Regions from separate parts of the Kocuria gwangalliensis genome, predicted to be linked through region 2. Evidence: predicted binding sites of a transcription regulator. Region 2 holds the regulator's gene; the other holds the start of a gene.
The links. Region 2 encodes HrcA, which represses chaperone genes, less so after heat shock. Its sites were predicted from a motif close to TTNGCACTCGNNNNNNNCGAGTGCNAA; they were not measured.
Positions count from the first base shown of each region.

Region 1 (7,988 bases), on a different contig from region 2:
ACGCTCACGCGACGAGCGGTACCCAGCTGGGTCAGGTCAACACTGTCCAGCGAAATGCCCAGCTCGGCGGTGATCACAGTGCCGTTGGTCAGCACGGCCAGGTCCTGCATGATCGCCTTGCGGCGGTCACCGAAACCGGGAGCCTTCAGGGCGACGACGTCCAGGGTGCCACGCAACTTATTGACCACCAGGGTGGACAGGGCTTCGCCCTCGACGTCCTCTGCAATGATCGTCAGCGGCTTCTTGGCCTGCAGCACCTTCTCCAGAACGGGCATCAGGTCCTGCACGGAGGAGATCTTGCCCTGGTAGAGCAGGATCAGGCTGTCCTCGAGGACGGCTTCCTGACGTTCCTGATCGGTGATGAAGGAGGGCGAGAGGTAGCCCTTGTCGAACTGCATACCTTCGGTGACCTCCAGCTCGACCTCTGTGGAGGAGCCGTCCTCGATGGTGATGACGCCGTCCGTGCCCACGGTCTCGAACGCGCGAGCAATCAGCTCACCGATCTCGGTGGACTGCGCGGAGATCGCGGCCACGTGGGCCACGTCCTGGCCTTCGACCGGGCGGGCGTTGTCCAGCAGTCGCTGGGAGACGGCCTCCACCGCGGCTTCGATTCCACGCTTGATCTCGCTGGGCGCTGCACCGGCGGCCACGTTGCGCAGACCCTCCTTGACCAGTGCCTGAGCCAGCACGGTCGCGGTGGTGGTGCCGTCACCGGCAACATCGTTGGTCTTGGTGGCGACCTCCTTGGCGAGCTGCGCGCCGAGGTTCTCGTACGGGTCGTCCAGCTCTACTTCGCGAGCAATGGTGACGCCGTCGTTGGTGATCGTGGGGGCGCCCCACTTCTTGTCCAGGACAACGTTGCGCCCGCGCGGGCCGAGGGTGACCTTGACAGTGTCGGCTAGCCGGTTGACACCGGCCTCAAGGGCTTTGCGAGCGGCGTCGTTGAACGCCAACTGCTTGGGCATGTGTGCTCCTTATCGGGCGAGAAGACTAAGAATGAATAACGCGGTACCCGTGCGCCACCCACTCACGAGTAGGCGCAGCGGGCACCGCGCAGAAAGGTTGTGGAAGATTTACTTCTCGATGACAGCCAGCACGTCGCGTGCCGGGAGCACGAGGTACTCTTCGCCGTTGTACTTGACCTCGGTTCCGCCGTACTTGGAGAAGATGACCAGGTCACCTTCCTTGACGTCCACGGGAATGCGGTTGCCCTTGTCGTCGACGCGGCCCGGACCCACAGCCAGGACGGTGCCCTCCTGGGGCTTTTCCTTGGCGGTATCGGGGATGACCAGACCGGAAGCAGTAGTCTGCTCGGCGGCCAGTGGCTGGACCACAATGCGGTCCTCGAGAGGCTTGATGGAGACCGACACGATCTCTCCCTTTCTTTAGGCGTATGAGACGGTGAGCGCCCACGGTGGTTCACGGGGTCCCGTGACCGCGGATGCGCTACGAGCCAGTTGGCGTGCCAACCGTCGTCGCGGTGCCGATTGAGCGCCTGGCCCTTAGCACCCTCACCCGGAGAGTGCCAATAGTCACTCTAGGGTTGGGCTGGCAGTCGGTCAAGGCGAGTGCCAAACGTTCACTCGCCGGTGAAGTCATTTAGGACATTAATATATTCGCTATTAGTTTGCGTACACGAGACGGCTCCCGATAGCTTGTCAGGTAAGGCAATCCTAAGACGATGCATCCGCGGGTCAGGGGACGACGGCGCCGTCGTACCTACCCGGCATCGCCACCGGCTTGCGCGGCCGCACGATCTCGCACCTTCCCTGACACTTGAGGAACGTAATGAACCGCATCAGCCCTAAGGCCATGGCACTGCTCACCGCAGGTGGCCTGCTCGCTCTCACCGGTTGCTCCACCGAAGCCGCCGGCGACTCCTCCTCCGAGGAAAGTTCGTCGAACGAAACCGTGACCGTGGAGCACGTCCAGGGCACCACCGAGGTCCCCAAGAACCCCGAGACCGTGATTTCCATGGATCTGGGTGTGATCGACAGCTTCGAGGCCCTGGGCGAAGAGGTCGACGGCCTCCCCAAGCCCGCGTCCCTGCCGGACGAGTTCGAGAAGTACCAGGACGAGAAGTACGTCAACGCCGGTGGCATGAAGGAACCGGACATGGAAGCGATCTCCGCCGCCAACCCGGACCTGATCATCATTTCCGGTCGCACCGCCGACTTCTACGACCAGTTCTCGGAAATCGCACCCACCGTGGATCTGACCATGGATCAGAAGGATCCGGTGGCTTCGTTCAAGAAGCAGTCCGAGACCATCGGGCAGATCCTGGGTAAGGAGTCCGAGGTCGAGGACAAGCTGGCCGATGTGGACCAGCAGATCTCCGACACCAAACAAGCCGCGGCCGACGCGGGTTCCGCCATGTTCCTGATGACCAACGCCGGCGAGGTCAACGCCTACGGCCCCGGTTCGCGTTTCGGCAACATCATCTTTGACACCCTGGGCCTGGAACCCGCCGGTGACGTGCAGTCCGAAGGCAGCCACGGCGAGTCCCTTTCCTTCGAGGCCATCTCCGAGGCCAACCCGGACCGCCTGTACGTGATCGACCGCGACGTGGCCGTGGGCCAGGGAGAATCCGGTCAGGCCGCGCAGCAGGTACTGGACAACGACCTGGTCAACCAGACCACCGCCGCCACCAAGGACCAGATCACCTACCTGGATCCCTCCGCGTGGTACATCGTGGGACCCGGCCTGAACAACTTCCCCGCAATGATCACTGAAGTTCAGGACAGCTTGACGTGAGCACTATCGCTCGCGCACCTGAGAACACCGGCGGCAACGGTTCGGTTCCCGAACCCGCTGCAACCCGTGGAAGGACCAACCGCACGGACCGGGCCACCACACCCGGGCCCTTCAAGCGGTTGCTCCGCTCCAACGGCGCCCTGGTGACGGCGGCCCTCGCGGTCTTCGTCCTGGCAGTGATCTCAACGTTCGTGGGCGTCGCGGATGTCACGCCGGCCACCCTGATCCGTCAGGTGGCCGGCGGGGACACCGCCGGACTCCAAGAGTCCTTCCATCTCCTCTCCGTCTCCCGTTTCCCGCGCACCATCTCCGTGATTCTTGCCGGCATGGCCATGGCCGTTGCCGGCCTGATCATGCAGCAAATGGCACGCAATAAATTCGTGGAGCCCTCCACGGTCGGCACCGTGGAATCCGCCTCCCTGGGTCTGCTCGCCGTCACCGTGCTGATCCCGAGCGCTCCTCTGCTCGGCAAGATGGGTGTGGCCGCGGTCTTCGCCGTGGGCGGTACCGCATTGTTCCTTGCCGTGCTGCAAAAGATCCCGCTGCGCAATGCGTTGCTCGTACCGCTGGTCGGCATCATGCTCGGCAACGTCATTGCCGCGATCACCACGTTCTTCGCCTACCGATTCAACCTGCTGCAGACGCTGAACACCTGGATGATCGGCGACTTCTCCGGTGTGATCAAGGGCCGCTACGAACTGCTCTGGCTCGTGGCCGCGCTGACCCTGATCGGCTACATTGCCGCCGACCGCTTCACCGTGGCGGGCATGGGCCAGGACGTCTCAACGACCCTCGGGGTGAACTACAAGCGCATCATGGCGCTCGGCATGACCATCGTGGCCCTGATCTCCGCCGTGGTGGTCGTGACCATCGGCTCCATTCCGTTCCTGGGCCTGGTGGTACCCAACATCGTGTCACTGCTGATCGGTGACAACATGCGCCGCTCGGTTCCATGGGTAGGCGTCTTCGGCGCGGGCTTCGTGCTCGTGTGCGACATTGTGGGCCGTGTGATCCGTTTTCCGTTCGAAATTCCCGTGGGCACCGTGGTGGCCGTGGTGGGTGCCGCTATCTTCTTGGCCATGTTGCTGCGGAAGCGAGCTCGTTCCCGATGACCCCCAAGTCCTCCGCTCTGCCGATGCCCAGCGCCATTCAGCAGAAGCGCAAACGCTTTGTCGTGCGATCCGTGTCGCCGGCCGTGGTCACCGCCGGTATCGGCGTCCTGGCGCTCGTGTGCATCGGCCTGTACTTGTTCCTGGGGCTCGACTCCAATGCCGCCTACGTGCTCCCCCGCCGCGCGAACCGCGTGTTCACCATGGTCCTGGTGGCCTTCTGCGTGGGTGTCTCCACCGTGCTGTTCCAGACGGTCACCTCCAACAGGATCCTGACGCCCTCCATCATGGGCTTCGATTCCCTGTTCATGCTCATCCAGACGGTCCTGATCTTCGCGATCGGCACAGTGGGCCGCACGCAGCTGGGTACCTATCCCCTGTTCCTGTTGGAGCTCGGACTCATGGTGGTCTTCGCGGCCATCATGTACCGCTGGCTGTTCACCGGTTCCGGCCTGTCCCTGCACCTGGTGCTGCTGATCGGAATCGTGTTCGGCACGCTGTTCCGCGGCATTTCCTCGCTGCTGCAGCGGTTGCTGGATCCCAGTGAGTTCATGGTGCTTCAGGACTCCATGTTCGCCTCATTCACGGGTGTGGACCTGGGGCTGCTGCAAATTTCCGTGCTCATCATTGCGGTCGCCACCGTTCCGCTGGTCGTGATGCGCCGTCGCTTCGACGTGTTGTCCCTGGGACGCGACACTTCCATCAGTTTGGGGATCAATCACACCCGTACCGTGACCACGGTGCTGATCGTGTGCTCGGTCTTCGTGGGTGTGTGCACCGCTCTGGTGGGTCCCATTACGTTCTTCGGCCTGATTGTCGCGAACCTGGCCTACGCCCTGTGCCGCACGTTCCGACACGCCTGGATCCTGCCGATCTCCGTGCTGTTGGGCGTTGTGGCACTGGTGGGCGGACAATTGATCCTGGAACGCGTGTTCGCGTTCGATACGGCATTGTCCATTGTGATTGAGTTCTGCGGTGGGTTGTTGTTCTTGTTCCTGCTGTTGAGAGGGTCCATCAAGTGATCGAGCTGTCCGGTCTCACCAAGACATATGGCGAGACGACCGTGGTGGACCATGTCTCGGCTCAGATCGAGTCCGGTGGCGTGGTGTCGATCATTGGCGCCAACGGCGCCGGCAAGTCCACGGTGCTGTCCATGATCGCCCGCCTGGTGGCCATGGACAATGGATCCGTGTTCGTGGATGAACACGACGTACTCAATACCCCCTCGGACGTGCTCGCCAAGAAGCTGTCCATCCTGCGCCAGGAAAACACGCTGAACGTCCGCCTGACGGTGCGCGATCTGGTGGGTTTCGGCCGTTTCCCGCATTCCAAGGGCCGGCTGCGTCCCGACGACACCGAACACATCGACCGGGCCCTGGACTATTTGAACCTCAACGAGTTCCAGGACCGCTATGTGGACGAGCTCTCCGGCGGCCAGCGCCAGCGCGTGTTCATTGCCATGGTGATCGCCCAGGACACCGATTACGTGCTCCTGGACGAGCCGCTCAACAACCTGGACATGAAGCACTCCGTGGAAATGATGAAGCTCCTGCGGCGCATGACCCACGAGCTCGGTAAGACCGTGATCCTGGTGATCCACGACATCAATTTCGCGTCGTGCTATTCGGACCGCGTCCTGGCCATGAAGCAGGGCGCCCTGGTCTGTCAGGGAACCCCCGAGGAGATCATGCAGCCGGACATCCTGCGGGACATCTACGACATGGACATCCGCGTGGAGGTCATCAACGGCCACCACGTGGGCATGTACTACATGTGACCCGCGAGCTCGTGATGTGATGGAACCGTGACTTCCCCCGCCGATGCCGAGATGCACGCCCTCGCCCAGCTCCTCACACCCCAGGGCCTGGCCCTGGTCGACTCGATCGGCGCCTACGATCCGGATCGCTCCCTGAAGCTGTCCGAATCGCTGCGAGCGCGGGGCTACGCCCCGGAACTGGTCTCCGCGGCCCTGACCCAGGCCAAGCTGCGCACCCACGCACGGGCCAAGTTCGGTGAGTTCGCCGACCACATGGTGTTCACCCGCAACGGACTCGAACAAGCCACCCGTTGGTCCGTCGCTGCCCTGCACGCCCGCCGGTTCGCCCAGGCAGACCTTACGCACATCGCCGATCTCGGCTGCGGCATCGGCGCGGACTCCCTGGCCCTGGCCGCCCTGGAACGCACCGTGACCGCCGTCGACAAGGACGAACTGACCGCGGCGGTGGCCACCGTGAACCTCACCGGGTGGCCCCGCACCGCCGTGCTCTGCGGCGACGTCGAAACCCTGGATCTGGCCGGTCTGGACAACGGCGCGCCCGACGGCGTCTGGCTGGATCCCGCACGCAGGGTCACCGGTTCGGGGCGCACCCAGCGCGTGTTCGATCCCGAGGCGTTCTCGCCGCCCCTGTCCTTCGTGACGGGTTTGGCCGGGGAGGGTCTGGCCGTGGGCGCCAAACTGGGCCCGGGTATCCCCCACGAGCACATTCCCGACGGTGCCGAAGCCCAGTGGGTCTCCGACCACGGCGATGTGGTCGAAGTGGTGCTCTGGTTCAACGCGGTGCGCCGCCCGGAGGTGGCCCGCGCGGCCCTGGTCCTGGGCTCGCACGCGGACGGCACGGCGACCGCCGCCGAACTGACTTCCGAGAGCTGGGAATCCCCCGCCCCCGAAGGTGAGCTGCTGGGCGAAGTGGGCGAGTACTTCTACGAGCCGGACGGCGCCGTGATCCGTGCCGGTCTCGTCACGGACCTGGCGCGGGCCCTGGATGCGCGCCTGATCCACCCGACCATCGCGTATCTGTCCGGGGACGAACTCCACGAGAGCCCGCTCGCGACCGCGTACCGTGTGCGGGAGGTGCTGGGCCACAACGTGAAAACACTGAAGAAGTGGGTGCGGGATCACAACGTGGGGACCCTGAACATCAAGAAACGGGGAACGGACGTCACCCCGGAACAGCTCAGGAAACAGCTGGCGCCGCGCGGTACCGAACAAGTCACTCTGGTGATGACACGTTTGCAGCACGACGGGCGCGAACGTCGCGTGGTGCTGGTCGTTGAACCCGTACACTGAAGTACCCGCACAGCAGTACGAGACCGGTGAACAACTCCCGATCCCGTTCGTGGACCGCGGGACATCCCCGGTGCACCCATGAGAGGACCACTGCCGTGCACATTGATTTCGCCTCTTCCGATCGCTCTTCGCTGGGCGTTGAGTGGGAGATCGCCCTGGTGGACCGTGAAACCGGCGAGCTCGAGCCGCGCGGCCAGGAAGTCCTCGAAGCCGTCATTGCGGCCAACCCAGACATGGGCGAGGACGGCAATCACCCGCGCGTGACCGGCGAGTTCCTGCAGAACACCGTGGAAATGGTCACGGGTGTGTGCCACGACGTGGAAGAGGCCATGGCGCACCTGAAGCTGACCTCGGACGAGATCCGCAAGGTCGCAGACCCCGAGGGCCTGGAGATCTTTGCCGCCGGCACCCACCCGTTCTCGGAGTGGGAGGACCAGCCCGTGGTGGACAAGGAGCGCTACTACAAGGTGGTGGACCGCGCGCAGTACTGGGGCCGCCAAATGGTGATTTACGGACTGCACGTGCACGTGGGTGTGGACCATAAGAACAAGGCGTTGCCCGTCCTTGAGGGTCTGCTGAACTACTACCCGCATTTGTTGGCGCTCTCGGCCAATTCGCCGTACTGGTGCGGCCACGACACCGGGTACGCATCCCACCGCTCCCAGGTCTTCCAGCAGCTGCCCACAGCGGGGCTGCCGTTCCGGTTCTCGGCCTGGGACGAGTACGAGTCCTATGTCCAGGACCTGCTCACCACGGGTGTGATCGAGGATGAATCGGAGAACCGGTGGGACATCCGCCCCGTGCCGCGCTTCGGCACCGTGGAGATGCGCGTGTGTGATGGGCCCACTACCCTGCACGACGTGAGCGCATTGACCGCTCTGACCCAGTGCCTGGTGGAATCGTTCTCCCGCACACTGGACAACGGCGGCACGGTTCCCACCATGCCGCCGTGGCACCACCAGGAGAACAAGTGGCGCGCGGCGCGTTACGGCTTGGACGCGATCATCATCCAGAACGCCCAGAGCGACGAGCGCCCGGTCACCGAGGACCTCACCGAG
Region 1 covers NZ_BAABLN010000017.1:43,623-51,610, reverse strand. The annotation lists gene groL (chaperonin GroEL) at 1-965, opposite strand, end outside; gene groES (co-chaperone GroES) at 1,074-1,370, opposite strand; gene ABEA06_RS07570 (siderophore ABC transporter substrate-binding protein) at 1,789-2,754, shown strand; gene ABEA06_RS07565 (ABC transporter permease) at 2,751-3,866, shown strand; gene ABEA06_RS07560 (iron chelate uptake ABC transporter family permease subunit) at 3,890-4,885, shown strand; gene ABEA06_RS07555 (iron ABC transporter ATP-binding protein) at 4,882-5,640, shown strand; gene ABEA06_RS07550 (class I SAM-dependent methyltransferase) at 5,668-6,930, shown strand; gene ABEA06_RS07545 (glutamate--cysteine ligase) at 7,026-7,988, shown strand, end outside.
Region 1: the regulator HrcA is predicted to act here: its motif matches at 1,549-1,575, upstream of groES (co-chaperone GroES).

Region 2 (7,988 bases):
CCAGGACCACCCAGGTGAGGGAGGCAATCAGGGCAAAGATCCAACCGACCGCGGGAATCAATGACAGTCCGATGCCCACCAGGATGATCACGGTGGGCAACAGGGAGAAGTTGAGCGCTTCCCGGGACTCCTGTCGGGTGAACGGCCCGCGCTCGCCCAGGGTGCGGTGAATCACATAGCTGGGTAGTGCCCCGACCACACCGCCCAGGTGCGCGAGGGTGGCGAACTGCTTGTCCTGGGAGATGTCTAAGGGCTCGGCCCGAGCGGGAACGCGTTCGAACGGGGGGCTGTCTGCGGGGACCGGTCGCGAACCGGATCGGGAGGGGGGTTGATCAACCACTACATATCTCTTTTCGGGGCCACGAGCCCGTAGTGCCAAGTATCACTGCGCCGGAAATCTTCGATTCATTCTAAGGTCTCGATACTGGCCCCACGCTGAGACGCCGGTGTTAGTCGCACCACCAGGATCCGCGGACCTGTGGCCCCGCGAATCCGCAGCGGTGGCCTCGTTACCGGGGGGCCGTCAGAAAGTCGATGAGTTCCTCGACCCGTCCCAACAGCGACGGTTCCAGATCCGCATAGGAATCCACCCGGGCCAGGATCGCCTGCCAGGCCTGACCGATGTCCGCGGGAGTCTTGTGGGGCAGACCCAGTGCCTTGGCCATGCCGGTTTTCCAGTCGATTCCGCGTGGTATCACCGGCCACTCGGCCAACCCCAGGACCGACGGCTTCACGGCCTGCCAAATATCCACGTACGGATGGCCCAGCACCAGCACATTGTCCCGCGCACCGGGTACGCGCAGCGCGTTCGCGGCGATCTTGGATTCCTTGGAGCCTGTGACCAGATGGTCCACCAGAACGCCCAGGCGCCGCTCGGGGCCGGGGTTGAAGTCGCGGACCGCGGTCGGCAGGTCGTCGATTCCATGGAGCGGTTCCACCACGATGCCCTCCACAGCCAGGTCATGCCCCCAGACCTTGGCGACCAGTTCGGCGTCGTGATAGCCCTCCACCCAGATGCGGGACTCCTTGGCCACACGTGCACGCAAACCCTCAACGGCCACGGAGCCGGATCGGGTGCGGGCGGGCTTCCGAGGACCGGTCTTGCGCGCGGGCGGGCCCAGGTTGATCGGTTCTCCGTCCAGCAGGAAACCCGGGCCCAGCGGGAAGGTCTTGATCTTGCCGCGCCGGTCCTCCAAACCCACCACGCGCATGCCGCCAATGGTTTCCAGGCTGACCGCGGCACCCACCCAACCGGTCTGCGCATCCTCCAGGACCATGCCCGGTTCCAACGCGGTGTTTCGCGCCACGGGGCCGGTGCGCGCAACCGAGGCACTACTCAGGTCCTGCGGGCCCCAGTTCCAACCGGATGCTCTCACGATGCGCTGTCCTCACGTGTGGGATGGATGATCAGCCGCGAGCGTACCAAATGGCGCGTTGGCGCCTCGGAGGTACACTGAAAACAATTAGCACTGTCATCCGTTGAGTGCCAGGAACAGTCACTGTCCTGATTCATGTCCGAATTCCGTCCATGCCGGGGAGGTGAAGCGAGTGAGCCAACCGCGCAGAGCCGAAATTTTGCGGGCGATCGTGGAGGACTACGTCCATTCACGAGAGCCCGTGGGATCCAAAGCGCTCGTGGAACGGCATCAGTTGAGCGTTTCCTCGGCCACGGTCCGCAATGACATGGCCGCCTTGGAAGAAGAGGGCCTGATCGTGGCCCCGCACACCAGCTCGGGCCGCATTCCCACGGACAAGGGGTACCGGACCTTCGTGGACCAGATTGCCTCCCTCCGGCCGTTGTCATCGCCCCAGAAACGGGCGATCCAGTCCTTCCTGGACGGTGCCAGCGACCTTGACGACGCCATGGAACGGACCGTGCGCTTTCTGGCGCAGCTGACCCACCAGGTGGCACTCATTCAATACCCCGCGGCGTCGGGAACCACCGTGCGCCACGTGGAACTCGTGGACGTGGGTGGTACCTCGTTGCTCGTGGTGTTCATCCCCACCTCCGGCAGGGTGCTGCAGCGGGTCGTGGACTTGCACCGCGCGCTACTCGAGCACGAGCTCATGGAGTTGCGGGCGCGGGTACTGGCGGGAGTGGTCGGACGGTCACTGCGGGACGTCCAGGCAGCCGCCTCCGGGACGGCCCAACGCCTGCCCGCGGAACTGGTCGAGGCGGGCACCGTGGTGGCGGAGGCACTCGGTGCTTTGGCGGCGTCGTCGGAGGACCACAGGCTGGTCATGGCCGGCACGGCCAACCTGGCCCGCTTCAGTGGTGATTTTGCTCTCAGTATCGGACCAGTCCTCGAAGCACTTGAGGAACAAGTGGTCATGCTGCGATTGTTGTCAGAGATGCAACAGGACGCCCGCGGTGTGGCCGTACGCATCGGCTCGGACAGCACCGATGACCCGCTGGCGGAAACGTCCGTGGTGGCCACCGGCTACGGCCCGCAATCCGTGTCCAAACTGGGAGTGGTCGGCCCCACCCGCATGGACTACCCCTCCACCATGGCCGCGGTGCGAGCCGTGGCCCGCTATTTGTCCCACACGCTGGGGGAGTAGCCGCGCCCACCGTGGCAGCGTTCCCCATTCGCGTTGAGTACTACACACTGACGAAAGAAGAATCGATTCCATCGTGAGCGATCACTACGAAACCCTGGGCGTGACCCGGGATGCCAGCCCGGAAGAGATCAAGCGCGCCTACCGCAAGAAGGCCCGTAAACTGCACCCGGACGTGAATCCCTCCCCGGACGCCGCCGAAGAGTTCAAGCGCGTCTCCCACGCGAACGACGTCCTGGCGGACCCCGAGAAGCGCCGCGTGTACGACGCCACCGGAAACGAGAACGGAACCGACACCGGCTTCGGCGGGGGCTTCCCCGGCTCCGGCTTCGGGTTCGCGGACATCTTCGAAACGTTCTTCCAGGGCGCGGGCGCCGCGGGCCAGCGCGGCCCCCAATCGCGAACCCGGCAGGGCCAGGACGCGCTCATCAACGTGCGCGTGTCCCTCAAGGACGCCGTGTTCGGTGTGGAAAAGGACATCACCGTGGACACCGCGGTCGTCTGCCCCACCTGTCAGGGCTCGTGCTGCCAACCGGGCTCCAGCCCCACCACCTGTTCCATGTGCCGAGGTTCCGGACACATGCAGTACCAGAAGCAGTCCATCCTGGGCGTGGTCACCACCCAGGCGCCGTGCGCCACCTGTAACGGATTCGGCACCGTGATCGAGAACCCCTGCCACGAGTGCTACGGCGAGGGGCGCGTGCGCGATCGTCGTCCGCTGACGATCAAGATCCCCGCGGGAATCCAGTCCGGTAACCGGATCCGGCTGTCGGGTCAGGGCGAAGCCGGCACCGCCGGGGGACCCAACGGCGACCTCTACGTGGAACTCAAGGTCGACCCAGACCCCACTTTCCACCGCGAAGGCGACGACCTGCACGCGCGCATCCGCATTCCCATGACCTCGGCCGCGTTGGGCACCACGGTCCAGCTGGACACGTTCGACGGCGCCCGCGACGTCGACGTCGCAGCGGGCACCCAATCGGGTGCCACCGTGACCCTCGATGACTTGGGTGTCACACACCTGCGCGGTAAAGGCCGCGGTGATCTGCAGGTGCACATCGAGGTGGACACCCCTCAGGATCTCAATTCCGAACAGCGCGAGTTGCTCGAACAATTGGCGCAACTGCGCAGCGAGCGTCGTTCGGACGCCACCACCGTGAACGCTCCGTCCTCCGGCGGTTTCTTCTCCCGGCTCAAGGACCGGTTCAACGATCTGTGACGGACCCGGTCTTCTTTGTCGACCGCGGTGAACTGAGCGCGGCAACCGCCGGTGCGGACTTCGACCTCACCGGCGCCGAGGCCCGCCATGCCGTGACCGTGCGCAGATTGCGGGCCGGGCAGACCCTGGAACTCGTGGACGGTCACGGAACCCGTGCGGCCTGTGAATTCCTGCGCGGTGAGAAGGATGCGATGACGGTGCGGGTGGCCGCAGTGGCGCACGAACCGGCGCCGGACACCGAATTCATCCTGGTCCAGGCCCTGGCCAAGGCAGACCGGGATCTCCAAGCGGCCGAAAGCGCCACGGAGCTCGGTGTGGACCGGGTGATTCCGTGGCAGGCGGATCGCAGCATTGTGCGACTCAAGGCCGAGCGGGCCGCCAAGATGCTGGGTAAATGGGAGTCCACGGTGGCCGCCGCGGCCAAGCAGTCCCGGCGTGCCCGCTGGCCCGAGCTCGGAGACCACGTGAACTCCACCGGCCTGACCGCCCTGATCCGGAGCACTCCCGAGACGCGCTGGTTCGTATTGCACGAGTCGGCGGAGACCTCCTGGGGCGCCCTGCGAGCCGAGGAACTCACCGCCGCGACATCCATTGGGTTGATCGTGGGGCCCGAGGGTGGCATCAGTGAGCACGAACGTGAACACTTCACCGCGGCGGGCGCACACGCTCTGAAACTGGGCCGCGAGGTGATGCGTGCCTCGACCGCGGGGCCCGCGGCTCTTGCGGCGTTGTGTGCCTTGACCGGCCGGTGGAGTTGACTGTCGGCTTAGTCGGCCACGATGGTGACCGTATGGTCGTCGGAGACCTGCTCCTCGTCCTTGGGGCTGCCGGTCACGCGGACCGTGTAGTCACCGGCGGGCAGGTCCACGGGTATCTTGAATTCCGTACCCGCTGAGGAAGCGGGAGTTTCGGTTGGCTCGCCGATCTCACCGGACTGCACGGCCTCATCACCGTCAGCGGGGATCACTTCCCACGTGGCGGATGCGATTTCCGGAAGTACTCGACCGAACAGGGTCAGGGGCGAGCCGGACTCGGTTCCCGTTTGCGGATCGATCAGCCACACCGGGGCGGCCATGGACGCGTCACGGGAGATGGGATCCTGCAGGTCCACCGAGCCGAAGGCCTTGTAATCGGGCTGGCCGTCCACCAGAATCCGGACTTCCTTGGCGGTGGCCGCGTCAAGCAGCCCCGCGGTGACGGCGGCTGCGGACACGGTGTACACCAGTTGTTGGAGGGCCAGCTCGGCGTCGTCGGCGGGGAGCTGACCGGCGAACGCGGTGACGGGGAGATCAACGGTGATTGTGCCGTCGGGTGAAACGGATGTGCCCACGGACTCCACGGCCGACCACAGGGACCGGTAATCCGGGTCCAAGGGTTCAAGGCTGGTCATCATGACAACCGCTTCCGCGACGGGGTCCGCGGTGTCCGCGGCGGGCGCGGTGCGGAATTCACGGAACAGGTAGTGCGACTGCTCATCGGTCCCGGCCCAGTACACGGGTGCCTGCTCGGTGGCGACGCCCTCGTACACGCCGTCCGTGCTCACGGGGGCGGAGGCGATTCTGGGCGCGGCGCTGGAGGCATTGGTGGCGCGGTCAGCAGCTGACCCGCACGCGGCGAGGCTCAGGGTCACGGCAAGACCTGCCGAGGCGATGGTGACGGTCCTGCGGGCATAGTTATGCCTCGAGTCCATGAATTCACCATCCCGGTAGAGCTGTCGTCAATGTCTGCACGGACGCGTTGCGGGCAGAGGGCGTCCGTGACGGGTACCGGTGGTCCAACATACCCACAGGTAAGGGCGGCGATGAACCCCGAAGTGCGTCCTGGGTGAAACCGTTATCAACCTGCAACATAACGAGCGGTAGGCTGGACCCCAATGACTGATCATGTATCCGGGGATGAACCGCAACCCCAAGACCACGAAGGCCACACGCGTGTTGTGGTGCACATGCCCGACCGTGACACCGCTTTGCGCGCCCTGGGCCAGGCGGACGCCACCCTGCGCCTGCTGGAGCAGAGTTATCCGAACGTGCGTATCACCGTGCGTGACATGGATGTGGCCTTGGACGGGCCGGTGCAGGACACCCGTTCGGCCGCGGCCCTGCTCGAAGAGCTCGTGGTGCTTGCCCAGCGCGGCACCGACATCACGGAACGGACCGTGATGCGCGTGACCCGCATGCTCCGCGACGCCGAAGGCATGCGCCCCGCCAGCGCGTTGGCCACGAGTATCTTGTCCACCCGCGGTAAGACCATCCGACCCAAGACCGTGAACCAGAAGCATTACGTGGACGCGATTGACGAGCACACCGTGGTCTTCGGTGTGGGCCCGGCCGGCACCGGTAAGACCTACCTGGCCATGGCCAAGGCCGTACGAGCCCTGCAGTCCAAAGAGGTCAACCGCATCATCCTCACCCGGCCCGCGGTGGAGGCCGGCGAGCGCCTGGGCTTCCTGCCGGGATCGCTCAACGACAAGATCGACCCCTACCTGCGCCCGCTCTACGATGCGCTGCACGACATGATGGACCCAGAGTCCATCCCTCGTCTCATGGAGGCGGGCACCATTGAAGTGGCTCCGTTGGCCTACATGCGCGGGCGCACCCTCAATGATGCGTTCGTGATCCTGGACGAGGCTCAGAACACTACGCCGGAGCAAATGAAGATGTTCCTCACGCGCTTGGGTTTCGGCTCGCGCATCGTGGTCACCGGTGACGTCACCCAGGTGGATCTCCCCGGCAGCACGTCATCGGGCCTGCGCCAGGTTCAGCACGTGCTCCAGAACATCGACGACATCGCGTTCTGTGAACTCACCGCCCAAGACGTGGTTCGCCATGAACTGGTGGGCGAGATCGTCTCCGCTTACGAACAGTTCGACACCACCAATCGGCATCGCAACGAAAGACGCCGCCGCAAGGACGAGCGCCGCGCGGCCGCCTCGACCACGGCCGAGCCAGGCCAAGAGCCCTCATGAGCGTCTCGATCGACACACCGTGGGAAACCCCGGAAGAACAAACGACCTTCCCCGAGTCCTACCGCGCAGTGGATCCGGAGCAACTGACGGCGTTGGCCGACCTCGCCTTCACGCGCTGGCACATCCACCCGGACACCGAACTGTCCATCTCGGTGGTCGACGAGGAACAAATGGCCGAGTTGCACATGCAGTGGCTGGATCTGCCCGGCCCCACCGATGTGATGTCCTTCCCCATGGACGAGCTGCGCGCCGGCACGGTCACCGAACCGAGCCTGGGTGTCCTGGGAGACATCGTGCTGTGCCCGCCCGTGGCACAACGCCAGGCAGAGGCCGCCGGCCACAGCACGCAGGACGAATTGTGCCTGCTCACCGTGCACGGCATGCTGCACCTGCTCGGACACGACCACGTGGAAGACACCGAGCGAGAAGCCATGTTCACCCTGCAGCGGGATTTGCTCGAAGAGTTTCTGGGGCACGAGGCACCCGTCGAAACCATGAAATAACCCCGCCCAACGCTTTGCGAAAGGACATGGAGATGTCTGAGGTTCATCACGACACCCCCGAACAGCAGTTCCGCGCGGGATTCGCCGTGTTCGTGGGCCGCCCCAACGTGGGGAAGTCCACGTTGACCAATGCCCTGGTGGGGCGCAAGGTCGCCATCACCTCCAACCGCCCCCAGACCACCCGCCACACGATTCGGGGCATCGTCCACCGTGCTGATGGTCAGCTCATCCTGGTGGACACTCCCGGGCTCCACCGCCCCCGCACCCTGTTGGGCCAGCGCCTCAACGACGTTGTGGCCGAGACCCTGGGCGAGGTGGACGTGATCGGCATGTGCATCCCGGCGGATCAAAAGGTCGGCCCGGGTGACCGATACATCGCACAGCAAGTTGCCGCCGCGGCCGGACGCAACCCCGTGGTCGCCATTGTCACCAAGGCGGATTCCGTGCCCCGCGACCGGCTCGCCGAGCAGCTGGTGGCGGTCACCGAACTCGGCCGCGAGGTCATGGCCGAAGAACAGGCCCAGCGCGAGCAACGACGACGCCGCCGCGCGGCGTCGTCGAACGTCGCCCCCGGCAACGAAAAGCCTCGTTCGGACCGGTCCGACGCCGGATGGGGCGACGTGATTCCCGTGAGCGCCAAGGACGGCTTCCAGGTCGAGGAACTCGCGGCGCTGCTCGTGAGCCTCATGCCCGAATCACCGGCGCTGTACCCGGACGGGGAGCTCACGGACGAACCGGAAAT
Region 2 covers NZ_BAABLN010000033.1:40,342-48,329, reverse strand. The annotation lists gene ABEA06_RS10525 (DUF4870 domain-containing protein) at 1-340, opposite strand, end outside; gene ABEA06_RS10520 (DUF3097 domain-containing protein) at 510-1,376, opposite strand; gene hrcA (heat-inducible transcriptional repressor HrcA) at 1,549-2,562, shown strand; gene dnaJ (molecular chaperone DnaJ) at 2,636-3,778, shown strand; gene ABEA06_RS10505 (16S rRNA (uracil(1498)-N(3))-methyltransferase) at 3,775-4,536, shown strand; gene ABEA06_RS10500 (GerMN domain-containing protein) at 4,545-5,468, opposite strand; gene ABEA06_RS10495 (PhoH family protein) at 5,652-6,743, shown strand; gene ybeY (rRNA maturation RNase YbeY) at 6,740-7,246, shown strand; gene ABEA06_RS10485 (GTPase Era) at 7,279-7,988, shown strand, end outside.